Paludisphaera borealis: one gene and its partner. The protein of the gene in region 1 binds, or shares a complex with, the protein of each later gene. Links are inferred from orthologs where the notes say so. Each region holds a gene or a part of one and is shown in the gene's direction. Other genes may lie near its edges. The genes, in order: tsaE and tsaD.

Region 1 (7,920 bases):
GCCCAGAGCGCATTCGGCAAGACGGCCGTCGGCGTCGCCCGGCTGGCTCGTTCGTTCGGCTGCCCGACGATTGCTCTCGTGGGCTCGATCGGCGACGGCGCCGAGAAGGCGCTCGACGAGGGGATCGACGCCTATTTCTCCATCTGCCCCGGTCCCATCCGCCTGGAAACCGCCGTCGCCGAGGCGTCGAACCTACTTGAAAAGGCCGCTGAGCAGGCGTTTCGAGGCTTTCTGGCGGGCAGCCGACACCGCAAGCGGGGAGACCGTCGCGTATGAGCGAGTCGAAGCCGACCGGTGAATTCGGGCTGATCGACTGGATTCGCCGCAGCCAGTCGGACGAACCCCGGGACGACGTGATCCTGGGCATCGGCGACGATTGCGCGATCGTCGATTTCTCCCGCGAGTCATTTGCGCTTGTGACGACCGATATGTTGATGGACGGCCGCCACTTCCGACTGAAGGACGACGGCCCCGAGGCGGTAGGTTACAAGGCGATGGGGGCGAACATCTCGGACATCGCCGCGATGGCGGGCGTGCCCCGGTTCGCCGTGGTCGCCGTGGCCCTGCCCCGGGCCGACGCCGTCGCCGTTGCTCAGGGACTTCACGAAGGTCTCAAGCGGATGGCCGATCGGTTCGACGTCGTCCTCGTCGGCGGCGACACCAACGCCTGGGACGGCCCGCTCGTGATCTCCGTCACCCTGCTCGGCGACACGACGCCGCTGGGCGCGGCGCCTCGTTCCGGCGCGCAAGTGGGCGACGTCGTTTTCGTGACGGGTCCCCTGGGCGGCAGCCTGTTCCGGGGCCGCCACCTCCGACCCGAGCCGAGGGTCGACGAGGCCCTCGCGCTGGCGGAAGCCGCCTCGCCGAACGCGATGATCGACCTCTCCGACGGCCTTTCCTCGGACCTCGGCCACATCCTCGAAGAGAGCGGCGGGCTCGGCGCCGAGCTGCACGCCGACGCGATCCCGATCCATCCCGACGCCGTCGACCAGAGCCAGGCCGACGGCGTCTCCGCGCTCGACCACGCTCTCAACGACGGCGAGGACTTCGAACTCTGCCTGACCGTCGCGCCGGAACGGGCCGAGCAACTCCTGGCCTCGCCGCCGGACGGCGTACAGCTCTATCGCGTGGGGGTGATCACGGCGGAGCCCGGCCTCCGCCTTCGCACCCGCGACGGCCGTACGTCCCCGGTCCAGCCCCGAGGTTTCGACCATCTCGCGGGGCGGAATCGATGAATATTCTTCGATCCGAATCCGGCCTGCAAATCGACCTCGACGACGAGGGCGAGACCGAACGGCTGGGCCAGGCGCTCGCCGACGTTCTCGCCCCGAACGTCGTCGTCGCCCTGGTCGGGCCGCTGGGCGCCGGGAAGACCCGGCTGTCGCGGGCGATCGCCGAATCGCTCGGCGTCGATCCCGGGGCGATCGCCAGCCCGACCTTTGTGCTCATCCATGAATATGAAGGCCGGATGCCGGTCTACCATATCGACGTCTACCGGCTGACCTCGCCGGCCGAATTCGAAGACCTGGGTCCGGCCGACTACTGGAAGGCGGGGGGCGTGTGTCTGGTCGAGTGGGCCGACCGCGTCCGTAACCTGTTGCCGGCCGACGCCTGGTGGGTCGCGATCGAGCCCCTCGACGCCTCCTCTCGTCGCGTCCGGATCGACCTCCCCGAAGCCTCGCCACGGCTTTCCGACCGCCTCATGGCCGCCCTCACGCTCGACAGCGACGACCCCGATCGGTTTGACGCCCCCGACGCCGCAACCTAGGTTTGCGCGCAGGCTCCTCGACTCGCTCACGGAAACGGGACGGGCGAGCCGGCTCGGTCTCGACCTGGGGAGGTGCTCTGGTGAGCGGTTTGGCTATAGTTGGGTCAGATTCGCATTCGTTGCTTGATGTCGCCGGCATGCGCGGCCGCGAGCCGTTTTCACCCACGCCGGTCGCCACGTTCGAGGAAGCCGGCCTCAACCACACGCTGGTCGAAAGCCTGATTCTCAAGCTCTTGTTCGTCGAGGGGCAAGCCACGGGCCGGAAGATCGCCGCCGAGCTGGGCCTGCCGTTCGGCCCGTTTCCGGAGTTCCTCAGACTGCTCAAGAACCAGCAGATCGTGACCTACGCCAATTCCGCGGCGGCCAACGATTTCCACTATTCGCTGACCGACGTCGGCCGGGCGCGGGCGCGAGGGTACGCCGAGGAGTGCTCCTACGTCGGTCCGGCCCCGGTCCCCTTCGACGACTACCTGAAGGCCGTGAGCGCCCAGACGATCGTTTCCGAGCACCCCCACGAAAAGGACCTTCGCGAGGCGCTCGCCGATCTGGTGCTTTCGGAGGCGACCGTCCGCAGCCTGGGGCCGGCGATCAACTCGGGCCGGGGGCTGTTTCTGTACGGGCCGCCGGGCAACGGCAAGACGAGCATCGCCGAGCGGATCACCCGGTGTTTCGGCACCAGCGTCTGGATTCCTCGCGTGATCCTGATCGAAGGCCAGTTGCTCAAGCTGTTCGACCTCGCCAACCACGAGGTCGTCGAATCGACCGAGGGGAGCGGACTGCTCGGAGGCTGCGACCACGACCAGCGCTGGGTTCGAATCCGACGCCCCACGATCGTCGCGGGGGGCGAGTTGAGGATGGAAGACCTGGAGATCCGCTTCGACCCGATGACCCGCGTCTGCGAGGCGCCGCTTCAGCTCAAGAGCAACCTGGGGACGTTCCTGATCGACGACTTCGGCCGCCAGCGGATGCAGCCGGTCGAGCTGCTCAACCGCTGGATCATGCCGCTCGAGAACCGTTTCGATTTCCTCAGCCTGCCGACCGGCAAGAAGTTCCGCGTCCCGTTCGACCAGCTCATCATCTTCTCGACCAACCTGGAGCCGCGCGAGCTGGTCGACGAGGCGTTCCTCAGGCGCATCCCCTACAAGATCCTGGCGGAAGACCCGACCGAGGAGATGTTCCGCGGCATGCTCCACCGGTTCGCCCCCAAACTGGGCTTTCCTCGGATCGACGACGCCGCCGTGGATTATATGATCAACCACCATTACAAAGCCGTCGGCCGGCCGTTCCGCTGCTGCCAGCCCCGCGATCTTTTGCTCCAGGTCCGCAATTATTGCATCTACAACGACTTGCCGCTTGAGCTGAATCGCGAGTATGTTGACTTCGCGGTGGCCGGCTATTTCACGGTCATGTGAGACGTCCGCCGCGATCCCCTAACGACCGAACACGGATTACGAACCATCGAAATACAAGCCCGAAGCGCAAGCGAGTGCATGGTTTCGCTTCTTCCGAACGAGTGAATTACAAGCCCGAAGCGCCAGCGAGTGCATGGTTTTGCGTTTGCTGATTCAGCATGCTGGCGGGGAATGCACTCGCTGGCGCTTCGGGCTTCTATTTCGGATCCAGGCATCGCGGTTTGTTGACTCCCATGATCCGTGTCGGGTCGTCAGCCGCGACCTCAATCCTCCCCCTTTGTAGGCGGCATCCTTCTCGTGACCACGGCAGAGCCTCTCGACCGATCCGACCAGCAATACGACGTGGCCGTGCTGGGAGCCGGGGCCGCCGGCCTGGTCGCGGCGATCCGCGCCGCCGAGTGCGGCGCCCGGGTGGTGCTGGTCGAGAAGAACCGTCGAGCGGGGGTGAAGATCCTGATGTCGGGCGGGACCCGGTGCAACATCACCAACGCCCGGGGGCTGCGCCGGCTCGAAGCCGTTTCCGGACCGATCGACCCGGCGTTCGACCCGGCCCAGCGCCGGGGGACCCGCGCGATCCAGGACGCGTTCGGCGCGGGCGGCCCGTTCCTCGGCCACGCGCTGCGGCGGTTGGACGTCGACCAGACCGTGCGGATGTTCGAGTCCGAAGGCCTGGCCGTGAAGATCGAAGGCAACGGCAAGCTCTTCCCCGTATCCGACCGGGCCGTCGATGTTCTCGAAGCCCTGACGCGACGCCTGGAACGGTCAGGCGCAGAGCTGCGATGCCTGAGCCCCGTACGGTCGGTAGAGAGGCGGAACGCGGAGGACGGAGAGTCGGCTGGCTTCCGGATCGTCCTGGCCGAGGGCTCGATCGACGCCCGGCGCGTGATCCTGGCCGTGGGGGGGAAGTCGTACCCCGGCTGCGGAACGACCGGCGACGGATACGCGGTCGCCCAGGCGTTCGGCCATACGCTGATCGACCCCCGCCCTGCCCTGGTCCCTTTGCGGATCGTGCCGGAATGGCCGCTGACGCTCAAGGGTTTGACCCTCTCGGACGTGGTCGCCTCGGTTCATGGGCCGTCGGGGCCTCCGCTGCAGCAGCGCCGCGAGGCGGTCCTCTTCACGCACTTCGGGCTGAGCGGACCGGCGATCCTCGACGTCAGCCGCGCCGTGGCTCGGTACGACGGCTCCGACCGACTCGAACTTCGGCTCGACCTTCGCCCCGGCGTCTCGCGAGAGGAACTCGACGAGCGGCTTCAGACCGCGACGCGTCAGGGTCGAAGCTCGGTCAGCTCGATCCTCTCGGCCGACCTCGCCCATCGGCTCGCCGACTGCCTCCTCGACGTCTGCGGCGTGCCTCGCACCCGGATCGGCCCGGACCTGTCGCGGTCGGAGCGCCTTCGCATCGTCCAGGCGCTCAAGGGGCTCGCACTGCCGATCACCGACACCCTCGGCTTTGAAAAGGCCGAGGTCACCAGCGGCGGCGTCCACCTCGCCGAGGTGGACCCGCGAACCCTCGAAAGCCGGCTCGTCCTCGGCTTCCACCTGTGCGGCGAGGTCCTGAACCTCGACGGCCTCATCGGCGGCTACAACTTCCAGGCCGCCTGGAGCACCGGCTGGCTGGCCGGCGAAAGCGCCTCGATGCCGTCGTAACGAGCCGGACTTGTGGACCGCGCCTGAGCGTCAGGACGCATCCGGCGACGGTTGGCGAGGTAGGCCGCGGCCAGCATGACGGCCACCAGCCCTTGAAAGACCGCGGACGGCTCGGGGACCGTCTGGATGGCGGACAACGTCGGCTGCTCTGCCGTGCTCGTCGTCGAAGCCGAGATGGACGGCGGAATCATCGCGTGCTCGATCTGGATCGGAGCGGCCTCGTCCGCCCCCCCGGGCCTCTCATGTGTCCCATCCATCTGTGCGGTTGGAGTACGCGAACGCTTTGGAAGCCGACGGGCTCACGATTCTCCAAGATCAGCGCCACGTTCGGATGCCAGTGGTCGAACCGGGACGGGTTCAGTGAGTGGCGAAATTCCAGCATTTTCCACATGGCCGTGTCGGGCAACCGCCCGTCGTGCGTCGACTGATACGCTTGGCCGGCGAGGATCGCGCCGGCATGCTCGGCTTCCCATTTCGACGGATGAACGATGAAACCCATGATGATTTTCAACTCAAGATTCGGTTCGCTTGTCCCTGTCCTTTGATACGAAGCGCGCGGTCGATTAAGACCTAGAGTTCCGGCGCGGCCGTGAATTCGACCGGCGCAAGTTGCATCCAAGCAACTTGGGTCGCCGAGGAGGAACATTCGGTTGATTCCGATGCTCGTCGACAGCCAGCTGAGTCGCGGCTCGTTGCGACCGCCGTACCGATGCGGATGCCCCGCTGCGCTTCGGATCGCCCGACCGCGGGGATCGTCAACAGGACTCAAGAAGAGCGACCCGCCCAGCTTGGACGTTCGAGTTCATGTCGCACGGACCTGAGTTGAGAGGGGAAGGGATTCCCCGTCGCAAAGAGCGAAAAGTTTGAGATGTCGCTCGATAAGGAGTCGGTGGGATTTGGACAATAGACCCGATAGGATTTGAACCTATAACCTTCGGTGCCGTAGACCGATGCTCGAAATCCACAACAGCCAAGCCCGCCAATGGGTTGTGTCGATCGACCGAGGCCGATGCCCTCTATTTGCCCACCGACATTGGTCAGATTGACCCCGAGCTTGCAACCATCATGAACCGATGGCCGATGTTGCCTGACGCCGTGAAGGTCGGCATCCTGGCGATCGTCCGCGCGTGCAAGCAGTGCAACCTCCCATAGAGGCGGCCCTTCGTGCCCACTCCCGATATGTGCTCCTGTAGAGGTGACGTCCCGGCAAGGCCCCACGCCCGATGCGCCCTATGCGATCTATGCGCCCCGTTCGTCGCTCTCGCCCAGCGGTCGGCGTACGGGGTCGTCGTGGCGAAAGATTCAGGGTGCCGGACCCGAATCGTTCGTCTCGACGGCCTCCACGCCTACTATAGCTGTCACGCCTTGCAACACAAAGTTCGGCGACGCGGCGACGTTGCCCCGGCCGAAGGACTTCGTGGCCGCCCGGCGTCTCGACGAGGAGGACGTAGCCTCTGCTGCGCCCGTCTTCCTTCCGGCCTACGACCGAAGAGCGACCATGATCCGCGCCGAGCTGGAACGCGCGGTTGTCTTTATCGCGAGGTGATCGGTCGGGAGTACGACTTCCACGACCTACTATGCTCTCACTTGACGTACGCCGTCGCACTCAATGGCAATCGAGCCTTTGCGTCGTCCAACTCGACACGAGGCGAATCACGTTGGATGCGACCGGATGTTAGACGATCACACTACCCGTCGACCTGGGCCGCGTCGCTCTACCGCCGCAGTTTCTGCGTTCCTCTGAAAACGCTCAGGTCGTCTCGTCCGTACGGAGTCGCCGGGTCTGCTACTGGCTGTCGGTTCCTCGCGAGGAGCCAAGTCCGTCCGATCCCACGAACCGGTGGACTGAAGGCCGACCTCGTAATCGAAGGCTTTGCCCAACCCCGTAGCCTCATTGAGTCGGAATCCTTCGAGTCTTGACGTCAAGACGGATTCGGACGATCAAACGGACGTCGAGGGCTCGGGCCGAGAAAAGACCGGTTTCGAAGGACATCGTCGGCCTGAGTCGACTCGAATTGGATATGGCCCCAAGGGACTTGGACCTTCAATCCGCTGGTTGAGAGCAAATTGACCCGAGGCCGCCGACTCTCGTCAGGCCGACTCCGGTCGAGCCGAGGCCGATGTATCGCTGCGTTCTCCCGAGGTGATCCGCGGGCGATGCGAGAACGACCCGAGGCGGTCCGGGCCGCCCTAATTAATGTTAATCGCCCGAGCAAGCCGCCGGCAAACGCCGAGTAGGCTGAGAACTCCAACCTCCTCCGCGGGGCGCGACGACAGGACCTGTGAACTCAGACGGCGATCACAAGTTCGACAGCGGCGGTCAGGCCGCATTCGATCACGGCCCTTGCGGCCGCATGCCGGGTGGATCTGGATTCGCGAGCGGGCGCAGCCCTATAGGTGACGACCTTCGACGGTTGCTTAAAATCAAGTACGATCCATCGTCCTACCTCACCGACTTTCGCGGGCGGGAGGGGTCTGTGGGCTGCAATTCCTTCGACGTCGCAGCTTGGGCTGAACAGCACATAGCATGCCCCACGGGACCGACGTTGGCGATGCTGGACGTGGGTTCGCCGCCCATAACTTGCTCGATCGCCCGTGGACTTCGGCCGGCGCGAGTACAGCATCCGCGAGGTCTTCACGCACTCTGACGTGTGGGCATCTCGGATGCCCGTTGGTGGCTGATTCCTCACGACAAACAGCTTGTCTGGCGGTCGATCTGCCGCGACGACGATGGCTCGTCATCGGCTCATTCAAGACCATGGCCTACGATCTCAGGCGTTGAGCCTGCAAAATGTGCGGGGAAGCAGTTGTGGCGAGAACAACGTAGAGGAAGTTCCATGCTTGGTATTGACATTTCTGCGAAACAAGGTGCTACGTCAATCGTCGAAACGGGAGGTTTCACGGGTTCCCAAGGCTTGATGAATTAGGGGTTGTCAAGATCATGCACGCAGGGCCACTCGGCGGCTGGAGTGATGCCGCAACGTCTCGGCAACCCCGCGTCAAACGGTGCTTCACGCCGCTGGATTGAGTTGGATGGCCCGATGTAATGGGGTGATCTTTTCTGCGAGTCGCCTGGCCGGGGCACAAAAA
Region 2 (7,818 bases), 1.1 Mb from region 1 along the record:
ACACGCGCAGAACCCGGTCGACTGGTTTCCGTGGGGGCCTGAGGCCCTCGAACGGGCCCGGGCCGAGAACCGGCCGATCTTCCTGTCGATCGGCTACTCGGCGTGCCACTGGTGCCACGTCATGGAGCGCGAGAGCTTCGAGAATCCGGATATCGCCCGGATCATGAACGCCCACTTCGTGAATATCAAGGTCGACCGCGAAGAACGCCCCGACCTCGACCAGATCTACATGAACGCGGTCCAGGCGATGACCGGGCGAGGCGGCTGGCCGATGTCGGTCTTCCTCACGCCCGACCTCAAGCCGTTCTACGGCGGCACCTATTTCCCCCCCACCGACTCGCGGGGGATGCCGGGGTTCCCCCGGGTCTTGCTGAGCGTGAATCGCGCCTGGGAAGAGCGGCAGGACGAGATCAAGCAGTCGGCCGCCGAGATGACCGACCGGCTGCACGAGATGGCGGCCGTCGCCCGGGGTGGGTCGGCCGACTCGCTGGTCGTCGACCACCTCGACCGCGCATCGAGGGCGCTCGTCAAGACCTTCGACGCCCTCAACGGCGGCTTCGGCCACGCGCCCAAGTTCCCCCACCCGATGGACCTCCGCGTCCTGCTCCGACAGGCCGAGCGGACCGGCGACGCTCAGGCCCGGCACGCGGCCGTGCACACGCTCCACAAGATGGCTCGCGGCGGCATCTACGACCACCTGGGAGGCGGCTTCGCCCGCTACTCGACCGACGACCGCTGGCTCGCCCCCCACTTCGAGAAGATGCTCTACGACAACGCGCTCCTGACCTCGACGTACCTGGAGGCGCTCCAACTCACCGGCGAGCCCTACTTCGGCCAGGTCGCCCGCGAGACCTTGGACTACGTCCTCGGCCGCATGACCGCCCCCGAGGGGGGCTTCTACTCGACCGAGGACGCCGACAGCGAAGGCGAGGAGGGGAAGTTCTACGTCTGGTCGCTGGGCGAAATCCTCGACCTGCTGGGCGAAGAGCGTGGCAAGACGTTTGCTTATGTTTATGACGTCTCGCCGCCCGGCAACTGGGAAGGCCGCAACATCCTCAACCTGCCCCGGACGATCACCCAGGCGGCGCAGGTGCTGGGGCGCGACGAGACGGAGCTGAACGCCGAACTGGCCGCGTCGCGCACGGTCTTGCTCGCGGCCCGCGAGAAGCGGATTCCGCCGGCCAAGGACACGAAGGTCCTCGTCTCCTGGAACGGCCTGATGATCGCGGCCCTCGCCCCGGCCGGCCGGTTGCTCAAGGAGCCTCGGTATCTCGACGCCGCGCGCCGCGCGGCCGGCTTCATCCTCGACCGGATGCGAGCCGACGACGGCCGGCTGCTGCACACCTACAAGGACGGCCGGGCGACCCTCAACGCCTACCTCGACGACTACGCCTGCCTGATCGACGGCCTGACCCGGCTCTACGAGGCGACCGGCGAACCGCGGTGGATCGAGGCCGCCCTCGACCTGGCGCGGGTCATGATCGACGAGTTCGTCGATCCCGAGCACGGCGGCTTCTTTTTCACCGGCAAGAGCCATGAAGTCCTGATCACGCGTCAGAAGGACCTGTTCGACAACGCGACCCCCTCGGGCAACGGCATGGCCGCGTCCGCCCTCGTCCGTCTGGCCGCGCTCACCGGCCGAGACGACCTCGACCGGACCGGGCGCGAGGCGATCGCGGCGGTCGAGACCGTATTCGAGAACGCCCCCACGGCGGCCGGGCAGAGCCTGCTCGCCCTTGACTTCGCGGTCGCGCCGGGCTGCGAACTGGCCGTGGTCGCGGGCTCGGCCCCGCGCGAGTTCGACCAGGTTCTCGAAGCCGTCCACGCCCGGTTCCTGCCGCGCGCGGTCGTCGCCCCGGCGGCCCCGGGAGCCGTCGAATCGCTCGCCTGCGTGGTCCCCCTGTTGGAGAATCGTCCTCCGATCGGCGACCGTGCGACGCTCTATTACTGCGAGGATCGCGCCTGCCGCCAGCCGGTCGCCGGACTCGACGAGGCGGCGAAACTTCTGGCTGGGCTCGACGCCGGCGCGGAACCGTCGTCCTAAGGACGCCGGGCCTGCGGGCCTTGATCGCGGAGGGCGAGCTTGCCGGCTTCCGCGATCGTCGAATAGACTGAAGGCAAGAGACGATCGCCGTCTTCCAATCGAAGGCGGATCGAGCAAGGTCGGAACGACATCTTGGGAGGCTCGCCGATGCCGAGACGGATCTATTTTGGCCTGGCCGTGGTCGCCGCGTTGAGCGCCTTCTGCTGGCAGGCGACGCAGGGCGCCAAACCCAAGGACGAGATGCTCGAGCTGTACGGGTTGTTCGTCGACGCCGTCGAGAAGGTCGAAGCCAACTACGTGCGTCCCGTCACGCGCCGCGAGCTGCTGGAGAGCGCCCTCGAAGGGATGCTCCAGAACCTCGACCAGCATTCCTCGTTCATCAACACGAGCGAATGGAAGCAGTTCCGCAAGCAGATCGAGGGCAAGTTCGGCGGCATCGGCATCCAGGTCGGCCTCGACAACGACGCCGGCCGGCTGCGGGTGATCTCGCCGATGGTCGGCACCCCGGCCTATGAGGCGGGGGTGATGGCCGGCGACCTGATCATGGACATCGACGGCCATTCGACCGAGGGGATGAGCCCCGACAAGGCCGTCGAAGTGCTCACCGGCCGTCCCGGCACCGAGGTCACGCTCGACGTCCTGCACGAGGGGAGCGAGCAGCCCGAACCGATCAAGCTCACCCGCGCGATCATCGAAGTCCCCAGCGTCCTGGGCGACCACCGCGAGAAGAACGGCCGGTGGGACTATATGATCGACAAGGACAAGAAGATCGGCTATATCCGGATCTCGTCGTTCATCCAGAACACCGCCGAAGAACTCCGTAAGGCGCTCGACGAGTTGAAGGACCAGGACGCCAAGGCCCTGATCCTCGACCTTCGCGACAACCCCGGCGGCCTGCTGAGCGCCGCGGTCGAGGTGTCCGACACGTTCCTCGACAAGGGGGACATCGTCAGCACCAAGGGACGGAACACGATCCCCAAGACCTACACCGCCCAGAAAGACAGCACGTATGAAGACCTGCCGATGGTCGTGCTGGTCAACCAGAACTCGGCGTCGGCTTCCGAGATCGTCTCCGCGGCGCTCCAGGACCACAAGCGGGCGACGATCGTCGGCCAGCGGAGCTACGGCAAGGGGTCGGTGCAGAACATCCTCGAACTCGAAGACGGCGACAGCGTCCTCAAGCTGACCGTCGCCAGCTACTTCCGGCCGTCCGGCGAGAACATCCACCGGTTTCGCGACTCCAAGACGACCGACAAGTGGGGCGTCTCGCCCGACCCGGGCATGGAGGTCAAGCTCAAGCCGACCGAGTACATCGAATGGTTCCGGGGCCGTCGCACCCGCGACCTCCCCGAGCTGGCCAAGCTCAACCCGAAGAAGCACGTCGAGGCCAAGTCCGACGCCGAGAAGGCCCAGGACAACAAGGACAAGGCCGAGTCCAAGGACGTCGAGAAGAAAGACAAGCCCCCCGCCGATCCGACCAAGCCCGCGCCCCCGCTGAAGGTCGTCGCGCCCGCCGCCGACAGCCATAAGTTCGTGGACAAGGTCGTCGACAAGGCCCTTGAAGTCCTCAAGGCCAAGCTCGCCGCGCCCGCTCCGGCCGAAGAGGCCAAGGCGAAGGCGGCCTGACCCCGGAGCCTCGGCCCGGTTCTCACAACCCGTTCCATCCCCGTCGTGGCGAGGTCGCGTGACCTCGCCACGGCTGTTTCCGGAGGCCGCCGGCCTCGCCTCTCTCCGGTATCGATCATGCCCCCCGACCGCCTGCTCCTGCTCGCCATCGAGACCACCTGCGACGAGACCGGGGCCGCGATCCTCGAAGGCCCGAAGCCGCCGGCCGAGGGCGTGCCCCGCATCCTCTCCAGCGTGGTGTCGTCGCAGATCGGGCTCCATAAGCGGTTCGGCGGGGTGGTGCCCGAGATCGCCTCGCGGGCTCATGTGACCCAGGTCTTGCCGATGATCGACGAGGCCCTGCGACGCGCCGGCGTCGGGCTCGCCGACCTCGGCGCGGTCGCCGTCGCGACCCGCCCGGGGCTCGTGGGGGCGCTCGTCGTCGGCCTCACGGCGGCCAAGGCGCTCGCCCTGGCCCTGGACGTCCCGCTGATCGCCGTTGATCATCTTGAGGGGCACCTGTACGCCTGCCAGCTCGCCTTCCCCGACCGCCAGGTCTTCCCGTGCGTCGGGCTGGTGGTCTCCGGGGGGCATACGAGCCTCTACCACTGCCGGGGACCGCTGGACTGCGAGCTGCTGGGGGGCACGGTCGACGACGCGGCCGGCGAGGCCTTCGACAAGGTCGCCAGCCTACTAGGCCTGGGCTACCCCGGCGGCCCCGAGGTCGAACGTGCCGCAAAGGCCGGCAATCCAAGGGCTTACGCCTTCCCTCGCTCGTTCCTCCACGACGACCGGCTGGCCTTCAGCTTCTCTGGACTCAAAACGGCCGTCCTTTATGCGATCCGGGGGCCGAACCAGGAGCGGGGCCCCGTCCAGCCGTCGCCGGCCGCGATCCCCGACCTGGCGGCGAGCTTTCAGGAGGCCGTGGTCGACGTCCTCGTCGCCAAGACCCGCCAGGCCCTCAAGCAGACCGGCCTGAAGCGCCTGGGGGTCGGCGGCGGAGTGGCGGCCAACGCCCGGTTCCGCCAGCGGCTCGCCGAGATGGCCGACAGGATCGGTGTTCAGACGTTTATTCCGCCGGCGTCGCTCTGCACCGACAACGCCGCGATGGCTGGGATCGCCCTGATCAAGCTCGCCGCCGGCCAGACGTCGGACCTGGACGTCGACGTCGCCGCTGGCCTGGTCCGACCGGGCAAGAAGACCTGATCCACCGACTTATCTCAAGACGGCGGCCGACGGCGGGGTTCGGACGGGCGCAGCGACTCGTGCGTGCCTTGGTAGGCCCGTTGCTGCTCGTCGAGGGTGTGCCGCCGGTCGAGCGCCTGGGTCTGCGTCGACGGGATGGTGGAGTGCGGCCCCTGGTAAAAGCCACTCGGACGCGGGCGCGTGGGGTGCATGGGCTCGATTCCTGGTGAAAAACGGGAAGGGAGGGGGTCACTCAACGAAGATCAATCTTCCCCGGACCCGGTTTTGGGCCCACAATATCTGTGAGGCTTGCCCAGATTGCTAAAAGGCTGGGGGGCCGGGTGCGGTCCAGGGGGGGCGAATCGTCGTGTCTTCCCCGAATTCAACTGTGCTGCAAACCAAGTGGACGCCGATGAGCAAGCAACCGAAATGGGACCTTATCGAGGGGATCGTCCTCGACGCCGTGGGGACTTTAATCAAACCGACGCCCGCCGTGGCCGACGCCTACACTGAGGCGGCCTTGCGCCAGGGGGTGGTGTTGGATCGCGAGGACGTCCGACGGCGGTTCCAGCGGACCTTCCGCGACGACGCGATTCGAGCGGATCGGGGAATCCACTCGACCGACGAGGGGATCGAGCGGCGGCGTTGGCGCGAAATCGTCGCCCAGGTCTTGCCCGAGGTTCCCGATCCCGAGCGGGCTTTCGACGAACTTTGGGACCATTTCGGCCGTCCTGAATCGTGGCGCTGTTTTCCCGACGCCGTGCCCGCCCTGCGGGCGTTTCACGAAGCCGGGATGGAGGTCTGCATCGGCTCCAATTTCGACGGCCGACTCCGCCAGGTGGTCGCCGGCCTCCCCGAGCTGGCGGCGATGGTCGACGGCCTGGTCGTGTCGTCGGAAGTCGGTTTCCGTAAGCCACATGGGTCGTTTTTTGAGGCGGTGTGCGAGCGTCTGGGACTCCCTCCCGAGCGGATCTTGTCGGTCGGCGACGACCTCGAAAACGACGTCTACGGCGCGATCCGGGCGGGCCTTTCGGCCGTCTATCTCGACCGGGGGCACGAGGTTCCCGAAGACGTGATGCATGTTTCGACCCTGACGCTGGTGGTTGAGCTTCGCGCGGCGGAAGCTTGAAGTTCGGGGGCCCGGTTTGACGATGGACGGGAGTGGAGGCGATTCCGCGATGCCGTCCGGAGGGGATGGCGCTCGGCTGGGGCTCGACTCGGCTTGCCTGTCACGCCGAGTTGGATTAGATTCCCGACTGGCCAGGAAGGCCGGTGACGGATCGCGAGTCCAAACTGAACCGAATCAAGACCGGACTGGACTAGAGACTGACCTCAGCGCATTCGTCACCTCGGTTCTGGTCTGCTCCTTTCAGGGAAGAAAGGAATCGCCAGTGGTCGCAACGGTCGAACAGCTCGCGGCCTTGGTCAGCGGTCGTCTCGTCGGCGATGGGAAGGTCTCGATCCACTCGGCACGACCGGTGAGCGAGGCGGGACCCGGCGACATCACGTTTATCGAGAACGACCGCTATGCCAAGCTGCTTCGGACGTCGCCGGCTTCGGCCGCGATCGTCGGTCCCCATTTCCGTGTCAAACGTCCGACGGTCAAGGACGACTTGCCGGTCATCGAAGTCGATGACCCGATCGCGGCGTTCATCATGGTCCGCACGCACCTCTCCGGGGAACAAAAGCCTCGGTGGACGGGCGTGCACCCACAGGCCTGGGTGGCTCCGACCGCCACGATCGGCCGGGACGTCGCCATCTATCCGTTCGCGTACGTGGGGGATCAGGCGGTCGTCGCCGACGGCTCGACGATCCACCCCGGCGCGGTGATCGGCGATCGCTGTCGGATCGGCCGGGACTGCATGATCCACCCCAACGCGGTCCTCTACGCCGACGTGACGCTCGAAGACCGGGTGGAAGTCCACGCCGGCACCGTGCTCGGCGGCGACGGCTTCGGCTATCGTCAGGCGAACGGTCGGCACGTGAAAATCCCCCATACCGGCAAGCTTGAAATCGGCAATGACGTCGAAATCGGCGCCAACTGCACAATCGATCGCGCTACGTTCGAGGCGACCCGGATCGGCGAGGGGACGAAGATCGACAACCTCGTGATGATCGGCCACAACAACCAGATCGGCCGGCATAACCTGCTGTGCGGTCAGGTCGGCATCGCCGGAAGCTGCACGACCGGCGACTACGTGGTGATGGCCGGTCAGGCTGGGATCAAGGACAAGACCCAGATCGGCGACGGCGCGATCGTCGGCGCTCAGGCCGGCGTGCATCGGAACATCCCCAGCGGCCAGCAGGTGCTCGGGTCGCCGGCCATCCCGGTCCGCGAACAGCGCCGATTGTTCCAGATGATCGCCCGGCTGCCCGAGATGCATCGTCAGCTCCGAGAACTTTCCGCCCAGATCGAGGCGATCTCGGCTGTTGTTCCGCTGAGCCCGAATCACGACGGAACCGTGGGGGACGTCGACCATGACCATGACCACGACGTCGACCCCACCGGATTCTGATCGCATTTCAATCCCTTCTTGGAACGAGGAAGACAGGACGTGTCGCCGCTCCAGCAAACGATCGCCGACAGGAGGAGAAGCACCCGGCCGGGGAGCCTCGCGCCCAGCACGCCGACGATCGGCCTGCTGGCCGGCAGCGGCCGGTTTCCGATCCTCTTCGCCGAGGCCGCGCGACGGCAGGGGCTGGCCGTGGCCTGCGTCGGCATCCAGTACGAGGCGTCCGACGAGCTGAGGGAGCTGTGCACGTCCTTCGACATCGTCAGCGTCGCTCGGATGGGGCGGATGATCCGCACCTTCCGCCGCCGCGGCGCGAAGCAAATCGTGATGGCGGGCAAGGTTACGAAGAACGTTATCTACACCCCCTGGCGCGTCGTCCAGCTCTGGCCCGACCTCCGGACGATCCAGTGGTGGCACCGCCGCAGCCGGGCCGACAACCGCGACGACTCGCTCTTGCTGTCCGTGATCGCC

What was found.
Region 2: the proteins of tsaE (region 1) and tsaD are in contact, whole or in part, in a crystal structure (PDB 6N9A), measured with the Thermotoga maritima proteins. The link is inferred for Paludisphaera borealis from one-to-one orthologs. Residues at the interface, in WP_004082108.1 of Thermotoga maritima: Leu37, Gly38, Lys46, Lys57, Val59, Lys60, Ser61, Thr63, Phe64, Thr65, Leu66, Met67, Val69, Pro71, Tyr82, Arg83, Leu84, Asp86, Asp88, Phe89, Asp93, Ile128, Asp130, Glu131, Arg134; in WP_004082750.1 of Thermotoga maritima: Cys10, Asp11, Arg49, His50, Leu82, Gly84, Gly135, Gly136, Glu154, Thr155, Leu156, Asp157, Asp158, Ser159, Glu162, Asp165, Lys166, Arg169, Leu170, Tyr175, Lys213, Thr214, Leu217, Tyr218, Gln221, Arg222, Asn324.

The regions. Positions count from the first base shown.
Region 1 is NZ_CP019082.1:6,392,230-6,400,149, reverse strand. The notes cover bases 1-2,999. They hold tsaE (tRNA (adenosine(37)-N6)-threonylcarbamoyltransferase complex ATPase subunit type 1 TsaE), read left to right. Parts: upstream 1-1,231; coding sequence 1,232-1,768; downstream 1,769-2,999. Other genes in these bases: BSF38_RS24730 (P-loop NTPase and SpoVK domain-containing protein), read left to right, coding at 1,888-2,999; BSF38_RS24740 (thiamine-phosphate kinase), read left to right, coding at 273-1,235; BSF38_RS24745 (glycerate kinase), read left to right, coding at 1-276. Outside these bases: more of BSF38_RS24730, read left to right, coding at 3,000-3,180; BSF38_RS24725 (BaiN/RdsA family NAD(P)/FAD-dependent oxidoreductase), read left to right, coding at 3,478-4,830; BSF38_RS24720 (hypothetical protein), read right to left, coding at 4,764-5,021. UniProt on the Escherichia coli protein: Required for the formation of a threonylcarbamoyl group on adenosine at position 37 (t(6)A37) in tRNAs that read codons beginning with adenine.
Region 2 is NZ_CP019082.1:5,288,286-5,296,103, forward strand. The notes cover bases 2,925-5,821. They hold tsaD (tRNA (adenosine(37)-N6)-threonylcarbamoyltransferase complex transferase subunit TsaD), read left to right. Parts: upstream 2,925-3,787; coding sequence 3,788-4,855; downstream 4,856-5,821. Other genes in these bases: BSF38_RS20420 (S41 family peptidase), read left to right, coding at 2,925-3,670; BSF38_RS20430 (HAD family hydrolase), read left to right, coding at 5,247-5,821. Also shown: BSF38_RS20415 (thioredoxin domain-containing protein), read left to right, coding at 1-2,044; more of BSF38_RS20420, read left to right, coding at 2,192-2,924; more of BSF38_RS20430, read left to right, coding at 5,822-5,963; lpxD (UDP-3-O-(3-hydroxymyristoyl)glucosamine N-acyltransferase), read left to right, coding at 6,226-7,350; BSF38_RS20440 (LpxI family protein), read left to right, coding at 7,390-7,818.